DNA from 3 places in the Paenibacillus sp. MT86 genome. Region 1 is predicted to be linked to each of the others. Evidence: riboswitches for the same ligand, from Rfam matches in the RefSeq annotation. Region 1 holds a riboswitch; each other region holds the start of a gene.

What was found. A riboswitch is a leader RNA that binds a small molecule or an ion and turns the genes downstream of it on or off. The one in region 1 is predicted to bind cyclic di-AMP.
Region 2: another riboswitch for cyclic di-AMP. It lies ahead of AC3RCL_RS00140 (resuscitation-promoting factor); the one in region 1 lies ahead of AC3RCL_RS02180 (hypothetical protein).
Region 3: another riboswitch for cyclic di-AMP. It lies ahead of AC3RCL_RS27155 (TrkH family potassium uptake protein); the one in region 1 lies ahead of AC3RCL_RS02180 (hypothetical protein).

The regions. Positions count from the first base shown of each region.
Region 1 is NZ_CM179499.1:507,227-511,439, reverse strand. It holds gene kdpA (potassium-transporting ATPase subunit KdpA) at 1-246, opposite strand, end outside; gene AC3RCL_RS02190 (potassium-transporting ATPase subunit F) at 277-345, opposite strand; gene AC3RCL_RS02185 (hypothetical protein) at 505-915, opposite strand; cyclic di-AMP (ydaO/yuaA leader) riboswitch at 1,045-1,213, opposite strand; cyclic di-AMP (ydaO/yuaA leader) riboswitch at 1,753-1,925, shown strand; gene AC3RCL_RS02180 (hypothetical protein) at 2,062-2,529, shown strand; gene AC3RCL_RS02175 (proline dehydrogenase family protein) at 2,679-3,599, opposite strand; gene pruA (L-glutamate gamma-semialdehyde dehydrogenase) at 3,798-4,213, shown strand, end outside.
Region 2 is NZ_CM179499.1:27,630-31,842, forward strand. It holds gene AC3RCL_RS00130 (HD domain-containing protein) at 1-992, shown strand, start outside; gene AC3RCL_RS00135 (TatD family hydrolase) at 1,089-1,853, shown strand; cyclic di-AMP (ydaO/yuaA leader) riboswitch at 2,059-2,273, shown strand; gene AC3RCL_RS00140 (resuscitation-promoting factor) at 2,543-3,730, shown strand; gene rnmV (ribonuclease M5) at 3,917-4,213, shown strand, end outside.
Region 3 is NZ_CM179499.1:5,976,725-5,980,937, reverse strand. It holds gene uvrC (excinuclease ABC subunit UvrC) at 1-456, shown strand, start outside; gene AC3RCL_RS27160 (CPBP family intramembrane glutamic endopeptidase) at 428-2,116, opposite strand; cyclic di-AMP (ydaO/yuaA leader) riboswitch at 2,407-2,551, shown strand; gene AC3RCL_RS27155 (TrkH family potassium uptake protein) at 2,615-3,955, shown strand; gene AC3RCL_RS27150 (potassium channel family protein) at 3,972-4,213, shown strand, end outside.

The sequences.
Region 1 (4,213 bases):
CAGAATCAAGTAGCCCGCCGCAACCAGCACGATATTCGTTAACACAAAGCTGACGGCATATCCTTTCCATGTCATCCCCTTGCGTTCTTTCAAGCCGATCAGAGCAAAGATCGGTTTCTCCGCCCAGGAGAACCATCTGTCCGTACCATTGCTTTCATAACGAAACACCTGATATAGATAAGTTCCCAGCGGCTTGACCAGCAGCACCAGAACGAGTATAACGATGGCAATTTGTAAAATGCCCATGACGAATGCCTTCCTCCTTCAGCCGTTTCCCTAGAATTTTTCAGGGTGAATCAGCGCATAAATCAAATAGAGAAAAATAAAAATCGTGAATATCAACATGATCATCACGGCTGATCAGCCTCCGGTTCCGAAACCACGCGCCCGCACCAGGACATAAACAGCATGAGCAGTCCGTAGGTTCCTCCCAAAATGAGCACCATAACTAAATCCTGCATGAATGTAACCTCCCCTACGCTCTTGTGACGTCAGTCCAAACACTTAGCTCATAACGGATGCCATCAGAAAGGACACCTGATGATGATTCGTATGAAGCACCACATCGGCACCCAGCCCTTTGTATATCAAGCGCGGATTGCCGGAATGGGTGATCACGTAAATCGACTCCGAGGTCCATGTCCGGCAGATCCGCAAATAGCGGCAGCACAGATTCAAGCTGCTTTCGAACAGAAACACCTTGCCGACGGGAAACTCGGGAATGATCCAGGTCTGCTCGTCTCTTGTATCAATCAAAATGATGGGTTTGCAGCCCAGTTCTCGCAGCCTCTGCTGCTCAGCCCGGTTGTTGGCTATGGCCGCAAACGGAACACGTTTGTGAATCAGCTGGCGGACGAATTCCTCCCCTGCCTTGTTCGGCGCGGATACCAGGATGAATTCCTGTGGTTTCTCCATCTTCGTTTCTCCTCCTAAGGTCAGAAAGAGAAGGCAACAACAAAGAAGCCTGCGGAAAGAGAAGAACTCTTCCCGCAGGCTTCTTACAGGACACGGTGAAATACACCGTGGCCCAAGTCCACGACAATCGTTGCCTCTCTCGATACGCTTACGAGGTTAGCTGACGGATTCGGGCGTGAGAGTCGCCCTACCCATAGACCGTTATCTTGTCTACAGGATTCACCCCAGAGAGATCAGATTCATCTCCCGACTGGTTCCCCCGTTCCTTTTCCATTCAAGGACTCAGCGAAAATTAAAAACGAGTAGCATGTTATTCTATTAGCCATTGACTTGTCATCCAGACTGGGCATAACAGCACAGCAACAGGAGGTTCACGCGGTGAGAGTCGCCTCTACCTTCAAATCTCAGCAAGGCCCATGGTGCCTTCGCCATCGATCCATAAAGGCTTAGGGGCAGCTCTCACACTGCCTTTAGACCTTCATGAAACGGCTGCCCGTATGCCTTGGTCGTTGATGACCGTCAATTCATAGTTCGTATCATACGTCCGGCCCTGCAGGATGTAAATGTGAGCAAAAACACATCTGGCGTTATGTCGAACAGGAACCAAGCAGTATTTCGTCTTTATCTTCCGAATACTGCTCTATACTATGTATTTCTCTTGTTTTCTCTTATTTATCGCAATCCAACGAGATACCGAGATTTTGCCACGATAATAGATGACACGGCTGATTGTACGCGTTTTCTTTTACCGTTTTCATCACATTTCGGAATCTATTCGTCCCATACGGTCATTTACTTTTCGTTTCCTCCGGCGTATGATTCATCCATCTATTCGAAACACGTGATACGCCGAGCTCCCGACAGACCGGGAGACGGGGGAACCAAAGTCACCAGTCTTCGATTGGTGAATGGGGTGAATCCGCTGCGCCTAGGATCGAAGGGCCCAGCGGTAGGGTGCTCTCAGTCCGAATCCGTCAGCTAACCTCGTAGGCGCGTTGTTGAGAGAGAATACCATCCAAGCTTTGGCATAGCGGCCGCCGGAATTGGGGCTCTAACCATAAATAGGCCTGGAGAGCGGGGTTTCTCTGCTCACCAGGCCTATTTGCCGTGCATATAACATTCTTATAAAGGAGCGTAGATCAAATCATGACGAAACTCATCGAGGCAGCGCTTACACCCGTCATCGAAACCGCAGTGCCTGCATTAGGTGAAGAGACTATCGGCCATATGGAGATATTTCGTTTCGACCGGGGCTCGGCCGAACGCTTTATCCCATGGAGCGATCATGGCTGGAACTGCGGCTTGTTCAAAGTCAGCTGCAAAGACGCGGCAGGATATGTCGAATATGCCCTGCCAAGAACGAGAGAATTTTCGGACCTGGTCCGCTGGGCATCCGTCTTCTCAAGGCTGAGAGGCATGTCCGTGACTGAGGCCCTTCGCTATGCCCGAAAGCAGCAGCAGCAGTGGGGATCCGCACGGATGCAACTTGCTGTATCGGCCCTCGCCGATCTGGAGATCAACCTGCATCGGCACGTCACCCGGGAGCGGTTAGGCAGACTGCCGCTCGAGCGCTCCTTCCTGATGGATTGCTCGGAGTCGTATTATCATTTCTAGGGACAGCAGCTACAGAGAGCTAATGTCCCCGTTTCCTTTGGATTGGGCACTTCTAAGCAGCCTGATGTTTTTTGAAACCATGAAGAACCCCGTCAAAACGCCACTTATTTCATCAGGCATTTTGATGGGGTTCTTCAATCGGATCCCGCTCACTTGAACATATTTTTGAGCACCATCATCAGATTGGCCGGCTTCTCCGCCAGCCTCCGGGTGAAATACGGGTACCACATCGTTCCATAGGGCATATAACACCGGATACGGTAGCCGTCCTGCGCAAGCGCTGCTTGATCGTTCATCCGCAGTCCGTACAGCATCTGAAATTCATAGTCCTGTTTGTCTATGCGGCTCTGCTCGGCAAATACCTTCACCCAGTCGATGATGTTGTCATCATGCGAGGCAATCGCGACGTAGGCTCCTTGGTCGAAATGCATTTTGACCAATTTCTTGTAGTTGTCAATGACCTCCCGCTTCTGCTGAAAGGCGATGGTTCCCGGCTCTTTGTACGCCCCCTTCACCAGCCGCAGATTAACGCCGGCCCTTAACAAGTTCTTCACGTCCTCCTCCGTACGGAACAAGTAGGCCTGCATCACGGTCCCCACATTGGTCAGCCCCTCCTTATGAAGGCGGAGCGTCATATCGATGGTTGCCTGGGTATACGGCGAATCCTCCATGTCCAGGCGAACGAAGTTGCGGTGCTCTTTAGCCTTTCTTACCACCGACCTGATGTTTTCGTAAGCCTTCTCGGGGTCCAGGGCCATGCCCATCTGCGTCGGTTTCAAGGATACGTTCGATTGCACTTCGCGCTTCGCAATCCCTTCCACCAGCTTCAAATATTCCTCTCGGTACCCGGCCGCTTCGTCCAGCGTCGTAATGCCCTCCCCCAAATGATCCAGCGTAACGAGAATGCCCTTCGCGTTTAGCCTCTCGATTTCGTCCAGCGCCTCATCCAAGGTATCGCCGGCAATGAATCGGCCAGCCAATTTCCGGCCGTACTTGATCGACAGCCATTTCACGAGTTTATTGCCGGACACCGTCAGGATCACTTTACGGTACAGCTCGGTTCCGTCCATGCGCGCGCCCCCTTTGCAAGGTAAACCAAAATGCACTCTATCTAACTCATATGCAAAAATCATGACGGCATGCAGGAAGACATACATATTTAAATAGAGGTTTTCACCAGGAGATGCTAACCATGCCACCATGACGATCCGCAGCTGGACCATTGGCCTGAAGCTTCGATTCATATCATGTTAAGGAGGGGCCTCCCCATGCGAGCACCTTTTCGGAACGAACCGTTTATGGACTTCAACAACGAGTGGAACAACAAGTTATACGATGTGGCGTTATCCGGGGTCGAAGCCGAGCTTGGCCAATCGTACCCCTTGGTTATCGGCGGTGCCAAAATCCATACGGAACGTACCGCAAAGTCGGTCAATCCGTCGCGCAAACGCCAAGTCATCGGCGTCGTGTCCCAAGCGGATACCGAGCTTGCCGAGCAAGCCATTCAAACGGCGGCGCGTACTTTTGAGACGTGGAAGCACACCGAGGCGAACGAGCGGGCACGCTACCTGTTCAAGGCCGCGGCGATCATGCGGCGGCGCAAGCTCGAGTTCTCCGCGCTGATGACCCTCGAAGCCGGCAAGACGCGTGCCGAAGCGGACGCGGATACTGCCGAAGCGATCGA
Region 2 (4,213 bases), 480 kb from region 1:
ATGTGGGGCATGGACCTTTTTCGCATTCCATAGAAGAAGCTTTTCATATGAACCACGAGGATTGGACATGCCGGATCCTGCTCGGAGATACTTGCGTCAATCAGGTACTTCAGGAGCTCGGTGCCGATTTTCCCGAGAAGGTCGCCTCCGTTATTAACAAAACCTACGATAAGCCGATTGTGATGAATCTGGTCACTAGTCCGCTGGATGCAGACCGGATGGATTATTTGCTAAGGGATGCTTACTATACGGGAGTCAATTATGGAACGATTGATATCGACCGAATCTTGCGGATGCTGCGGCCGTACCGGGATCGGGTCGTCGTGAAGGAATCGGGCATGCACGCGGTGGAGGATTATCTCATGTCGCGGTATCAGATGTACTGGCAGGTGTATTTTCATCCCGTCACCCGAAGCTCCGAAATCATCCTGCGCCAAATCTTTCGCCGGGCCAAGGAACTGCATGACCGTGGATATGCTTTCCGGTTCATGATCGAACCGCTGCCTGCGCTGTTTTCGGGGAATATCGGCGTGCATCAATATCTGCGCCTTGATGAAGCCCTGATTCAAACGGCCTTTCTGCAATGGACGGAGGAGGAAGACCCGCTTCTTAGCGAATTATGCGGCCGTTTCATGCACCGAAAGCTCTACAAATATGTAGAAATCGACAACATCGATCTGGAAACCATCGACGGGATCCGCCAAGCGTTCCGCGCCGTGGGGCTGCAACCGGAATATGACCTGGAGATTGATTTTCCAACGGATCTTCCTTATGATAAGGTTCATTCCGATATGCCGCTTAACGAGAAACAGATTCTCCTTCTGGACCGGCATGACGAGCTGAGGGAAATCTCGGAGGTATCCGATATCGTACGCTCGATCAGCGGCATTCATAAAGGGCGGTACCATCTTTATTATCCGGAGGAGAAGGTGGGCCCGCTCCTGGGTCAAATGCCGGAGACGATAGCCGACGTTTTCAAACAACAGCATTAAATCAGGCAAAACAGGACAACCGTTAATCCCCTTGCATTCAACCAACTAATGGAAAATAGACGACATAGAAACGACAGGAAGGAGAGTGTGGATAGTATGCTGTTCGACACGCACACTCATATGGACGCTCCCCAATTCGACGAAGACCGGGAAGCTGCAATTCAGCGGGCGCTTGAAGCCGGCGTTACGCGGATGATCAATATCGGATTTAACCGGGAGACGATCCCGACCACGATGAAGCTGGCTGAGACTTATGATTTTATATATGCAGCGGTAGGCTGGCATCCTGTAGATGCGATCACCATGGAGGATCAGGACCTGGATTGGATCGCCTCTTTATGCAGTCACGATAAAGTGGTGGCAATCGGGGAGATCGGCTTGGACTATCATTGGGATACGTCCCCCAAGGAAGTACAGCACCGCGTGCTTCGGCGCCAGATCGGGCTTGCCCGGGAATTGAACATGCCCATTGTCATTCATAACCGGGATGCGCATGAAGATATCGTTAACATTTTGCGTGAGGAAAAAGCCTCCGAGGTCGGCGGTGTCATGCATTCCTTCTCCGGAAGCTGGGAAACGGCCAAAATGTGCCTGGATATGGGATTCCATATCTCGTTTGGGGGGCCGATTACGTTCAAGAATGCGAAGCAGCCCAAAGAGGTTTTGGCAAAGGTTCCGCTTGATCGATTATTGATCGAAACGGACGCGCCTTACCTGACACCTCATCCCTTCCGCGGGAAACGAAATGAGACCGCATATGTAAAATTGGTGGCGGAGGCGGCGGCCGAAATTAGAGGGTTGTCCTATGAGGAATTGGCCCAAATTACCACCAAAAATGCGCTGGAACGATTTGGTATTTAACGAAAACAAGAGCAAAAGCCATGAAAAAGGGAGCATTTTCGATTAATTAAAGTTTTTTAATCAGAAAAGGCGTTGATATTACAATATTTTAACCTTTTACTTGAGAAAATGTGGTTGAATGTCGCTTTACAACCTGCATACAAACAGGATATCATCTTTTCAGTGATAAGAAGCTGCGATGTGCAGATCGCAGCCGAATATTTCATGAACCGTCTCGCTTAATCTCCGAAATTCTGGAGAACGGGGGAACCGATACTGCGGTGCATACTGGTCTGGATGCACGAAGCTGTATTTGATTTCTTTTTCGGGTCTTTGGGGTGAATTTGAAGGATCTCGCCATGAGCGGGCATCCGGATATAGGGCGTCTCTCTTACGTCCGAACCCGACAGCTAACTCCGTAAGCGAAATAAGAGGGGAAATCTCGTGCATACCATTTCCATGATTTCATTCATCAGGAAGCCACGTTAGAGCCTCTAGTACTCTTTCAATGGCTTCTTTTATTTTTGAATAATGGAGACGGGTCCATCATACTCTTGGTAAACAGGAGGTGATGGCAGATGGACGGAAGACGGGAATTGACGCAGGGTGTAGATAGATAGCAGGGCGCCCTGTGAGAAAAATTGCTATAGTCACGTCAAATGCATTCATGCGTTTACCTAGACGGCGGGACTATGAAGGAGGATGGAATAGTGGGCATTTTTCAACCTGAAGAAACCCATGAATCACAATCATCCAGCATGTCTTACGCATTGAGATGGAAGCATGACAATTTGCGTCAACTGATGTTGCTCGGCGCCATGGGTGCCGTTACGGTATCACTTCTCATATCGTTGGTTGTACATGACCAGGCAGGCAAGGAAGTTCAGCTTGTCGTCGACGGCCGGGTCACTACGGTGGAAACACGTGGATCGTTGCTGCAGGAATTGCTGGATGAGCAAGCGATCACGTTGAGTCCCCAAGATCAAATTTCGATGCCCCTGAACGGCTCAATCCGGGACGGAGACCGAATTATTATTGACAGAGCTATTCCAGTCAACGTTACGGTAGGCAGCAAAACCAAAACCATATTTACATCCCAGGATACAGTTGATCATGTACTCAAAGAGGCTGGCGTTACGATCCAGGGTGAAGATATAGTACAACCGTCGCAAGACACGAAGCTGACCAGCAATATGAATATCAATGTCGTTCGCGTCACGAAGCAAAAAGTTAAGGAAACGGAAGATCGCGAATTCCGCGTGATCAAGACGGCCGATCCATCGCTTGAAAAGGGCGATAACCGCGTCATTCAGCGGGGCGAGTCTGGTCTTATGGTGAACCATTACGAGAAGGTCTACCACAATGGCAAGCTGGTTTCCAAGACTAAGGTCTCCCAACAAATCGAACGCAGAACGAAGGATAAAATCATTGCCGTAGGCACGAAAAAAGTGGAGAAGCCTGTTATCGTCCAGGCGGCAGCCACCGATGTAAAAGCTACACCGGCTAAATTGTCCGGCACGAAAAAAGTAACGACCGCCAAGGCTGTTGAGAACAACGTGGTTTCCCGCGCAGGCGTTGATTTTAAATACAAGAAGGTATTGAACAACGTGTCGATGACCGCGTATTCCGCCGAACAGCAAGGAATCGGTACGCGTACCGCATCCGGCACACGCGTTACGGAAGGTCGCACCATCGCCGTTGATCCTAATATCATCCCGATCGGATGGTGGGTTTACATCGAAGGCATCGGCTTCCGCCGTGCTGAAGATACGGGCGGCGCCATCAAAGGCAACAAAATCGATGTCTATTACGATTCGTTGAAATCGGCCATGAATTTCGGCCGGAAGAGCGGCCGCACCGTTTACGTGATCGGTCCGGTTAAACCTGAATTGAACTAGACGCATGAATTCCAATTTACTTTGCCATTCTAATGCTATACTATTTAGCTTATAATATATGATGATCAAGAAGAGGGAATATTTCCTCTTCTTTTGTTTTGTTAAGACCGGAGTAATCAAGGCTAAACGGGTTGAGCCTTAACGTTGTACAGGCCTGCTCTGCTTGGGAAGGAAGAGAACGAACGCATGATTAAAGAAGTGATTGTCGTGGAAGGCAGGGACGATACCGTTGCCATTAAACGGGCCGTAGAAGCCGACACGATCGAAACCGGCGGTTCAGCGATCAACAAACAAATCCTGAAGCGCATAGCGCTTGCCCAGGAGCGCAGAGGCGTTATCATATTGACGGATCCTGACCATGCGGGTGAACGAATCCGCAAAATCGTGGATCAGGGCGTACCCGGCTGCAAGCACGCCTTCATTCCGGAAGCGGATGCTACCCGGAAAGGGGATATCGGCGTGGAGAATGCCTCGCCAGAGGCG
Region 3 (4,213 bases), 1.6 Mb from region 1:
AACCTGCCGCTTCCGGACCTCATTGTCGTCGATGGGGGGAAGGGACAGATCTCAGCAGCCATCGACGTGCTGGAGAATGAACTGGGGCTGTTCGTCCCGGTCTGCGGGCTTGTGAAGGATGCCAAGCATAAAACGGCGCAGCTGATGGTCGGAGACCCGCCGGAGCCGGTGTCGCTGCCTCGGGACAGCCAGGAGTTCTATTTGCTCCAGCGCATTCAGGATGAGGTTCACCGTTTCGCGATTTCTTTCCACCGCGAGCAGCGCGGGAAATCGATGGTGACGTCCAAGCTGGATTCGATACCGGGCATCGGGGAGAAGCGCCGCAAAATGCTGCTGAAGCATTTTGGCTCGGTCAAAAAAATAAAAGAGGCTTCAGTCGAAGACTTCAAGCCCCTTTCCATCGGTGAAAAATTAGCAACGGATATTCTTAATGCACTTCGTGAGGAGGAGTCGTGACATACGGCTTCTCTTTTTTTGTCGGGTTGAAACGGTAAATCGCATAGGCTACAATCGCCGGAAGTACCATGTAAAAAGCGCCGGTCAGCAAGTTGGCTGCATCCTTGAGCATGATCAGGCTGATGCCCATCAGGATGCTGTTGAAGATGACATGGGAGAACATCGCCGCCAAATACCCGTATTTCAAGAAGATGTAGCTGAACAGCAAACCGATGATGACCAGCTCAATCGGTCGGGAGATCACGGGGTATATCGGATAGAGCGTATGTCCCAGCGCCCAGATAAGCGAGGTGATCAAGCTTGCGACAAAGGTGTTGCGGACGATCTTTTTCACCATCTTGATGCCGAACAGCCGGTACACGGCCTCCTCGGATATGCCGGCCAGCCAGGCCATCAACGGAAACAGCCAGGGATACAGCATGTTGTAAGGCGATTGCGTCGCATCCGTGGTGGACCATGTATTCAGGGTCAGACCAAGACCGATAAAGATGACGGATTGGACGCCAAGCAGGATGAAGGCCCACATATACCCCAGCTTCATGCTGTCCAGCACGTAATGCCCGTATCCGGGTTCTTTGGCGCGCGGCCATGGATTGAGCCCGTCTTCTTTATGCCACAGCCCGCTGCCGCCGACAAGGGAGAAATAGAGCAGGGCGGAGAAAACGAGCGAATAGACGGCATAGAAAATCATCATCCCGAGCACGCCGGTTTGCGACATGCCTTCCGATTTGAAAACGGGAATCAGGTTATACGTATTCAGCATCTGAATGACGAACAGCAGCGCCGATAAGAACAGGCCGCGCTTAAACGAGGTGTAGGCTCTGGTCTTCACGCTGTACACAATCGCAAGAATGCCCAGGATTAGGGTGAACAGGCCGTACCCTGCGAGCGTCAGCAGCGTGGCATCCTGCGTCTGCTTGTTGACATAAGCGGAGTGGGCGGCCGGGACCGAGAAGGAGGGCTCATAAGAGCGCAATTTCCCCTGCTCGAAGGTGAAGCGGTGCTCCAGCCTGGAGTCCCCGATCCTGGATTCAGGGTCCACATATTTGAGACGGGGCTCCCCCTCCTTCGTAACCAGCTCCAGATTCGACAGGTCATAACCCGCCCGCTGAAGCCATGGCTCCGCCAGCGCCTGCTTCTCGGCCAATGTCATGCCGTCCTCAACGACGAGCAGCATCTGCCTCTGAATCTCGCCCTTGTTCAGCTCGATCCGGTCAAAGCTGGAACGGGCATAATCATACGAGAATCCGACGATGCCGGAATTCTGCATGTGCACGTCCACATTGAGGGCATCGCCTCCAGGCTCGCTGAAGCGAACGCGGTATACGTCATAGGGATATTTGGCTTCATAGGTTTTGTTATATTCCGAAAGCCTCTTCTCCTTCGCCAGATATCCGTAAAGTTCCGATTTGGATTGATATGTAACCAAGGCTTCGTCCGTGTCCGCAGCCGCAAACTGCAGATGCTCCTGAGCAAACCTTGAAGCTGCCTGCCGAGCCTGCTCCTTGGAAATGATATCCGGTGAGGCCATCTCGGCATCGTCCGGATTCGCCCACGGAAATACCTGAAATAATAGGAACAGAATCAGGCCGACTGCGGCAGGCGCGATGAGCTGCTTCAGATTGGGCTTCAGCTTCAAGGGCTCTCTTGCACGATTCATGAAATTCCTCCTCTAAGAAAGTTGATACTCCCACTGGTATTCGATATGCCTGATTAAGAACGCATAGAGTCAATATAACATAGTATGAAAGCCATAAGCAGCTTATCCCAATTATCGGAATATTGAAATAAATCGATGAAAATGAATGAAAGGTTTCGAAAACGTTAGAGAACCCTACGCTTGTATTCTTGAATATGCCCAATTCGCGCTCTTTTAAAGATATTTCGGGCGAAAAACGGCATTGGGTTACGTAACGGATTGAGTTATAATCACATCATGCTTGAAGGAACCGAATATTCCAGCCGAATTTCGTAATGAAAATGGGGGAACCATGTAATTGGGGTGAATTTCATTATTCCCGGAATAATGAATAGGGCGACCTGTGGAAATGCCCGAATCCGTCAGCTAACCTCGTAGGCTGTTGCACAGGAACCAGACCGAAAGGCACTGCGTTTTCCAGTGTCTTTTTTCGTTGATTTTTTTAAAGAAGGTGTCCGATTGAACGCTAAATTAAACTGGCTTACATTGTCTCCGCCCCAAATTCTCGTGCTTGGTTTTGCGGCCATCATCTTCATCGGGACCGGGCTGTTAATGCTGCCAATCTCGACGACGACGGGCGAACCGCTTGGATTTACTGACGCCTTGTTCACTTCGACCTCGGCAACGTGCGTAACGGGCCTGGTCGTGGTGGATACGGGAACGACATTCAGTTCCTTCGGAGAAGTCGTGATCATGCTGCTGATTCAAATCGGCGGGCTCGGATTCATGACGATGGCTACTTTATTCGCCTTGGTTCTGAAAAGACGCATATCGCTCAAAGACCGTCTAATCTTACAGGAAGCGATGAATCAGTCCTCGATGGAAGGCATCGTAAGGCTGATACGCAGAGTATTGCTGTACTCCCTCGTCATCGAGGCCTGCGGCGCAGTCCTTTTATCGATTCGTTGGGCGTTTGATATGCCGCTGGGCCGGGCGATCTACTACGGTGTTTTTCATGCGGTGACGATGTTTAACAACGCCGGCTTCGATTTGTTTGGCGATTTTCGGAGTTTGACCGGGTATGTATACGATCCGGTAGTCAACTTCGTCGTGATGTTCTTGATTGTTTCCGGGGGCATTGGATTTATTGTGCTGTCCGATCTGATCGATTATCGAAAACAGCGGAGGCTCTCCCTGCACTCCAAGGTGGTGCTCACGATGACGGCTGCCTTGCTTGCGGTCGGATTTATCGTCATTCTCATATTTGAATTTACCAATCCGAGAACGCTGGGTTCCCTGAACTGGGGCGGAAAATTCTTCGGCGCGTTATTCCAATCCGTAACGCCGCGTACGGCGGGCGCGAATACTATAGATATTACGGGGCTCAGACAGGCAACGCAATTTTTTATCGTCATCCTGATGTTTATCGGAGCATCTCCAGGGTCAACCGGCGGCGGCATCAAAACCACGACCTTTACCATTATGGTAGGGGCGGTGATCGCGATGATGCGCGGGCGGGAAGACATCGTCATGTTCCGTTATCGCCTGGCCCAGGAGCGGGTGCTGAAGGCACTGACCATTGCCTTGCTGGCCCTGCTGCTCGTTCTAACCGTCTCGATGATTCTGTCGACGACAGAGGAAGGGGACTTCCTGGAGATTCTATTCGAAACGACATCCGCCTTCGGTACGGTAGGTCTCTCCATGGGCTTAACGCCCGATTTGACCGTGTTCGGCAAGATCCTGATCAGCCTTACGATGTTTGCGGGTCGATTGGGGCCGTTGACGCTTGCTTATGCACTGGGGCCGAAAAAGGGTAAAGAATTATATCGTCATCCGGAAGGCAAAATGATAATTGGATAAGGGGTATAGGAGAGACATGAAACCAAAGCAATTTGCAATCATCGGTTTGGGGCGATTTGGCGCCAGTCTGGCGCTGGAGCTGATGGAACAGGGGTATGAGGTGCTCGGCATCGACCGGAACGAAGAGGTCGTCGAGGACATGAGCGAGCTGCTGACGCATACGGTGGTGGCGGACGCGACGGATGAGGAAGTGCTTAAATCGCTTGGCATCCGCAACTTCGACTGCGGGATCGTTGCGATCGGGAACGACATTCAGAT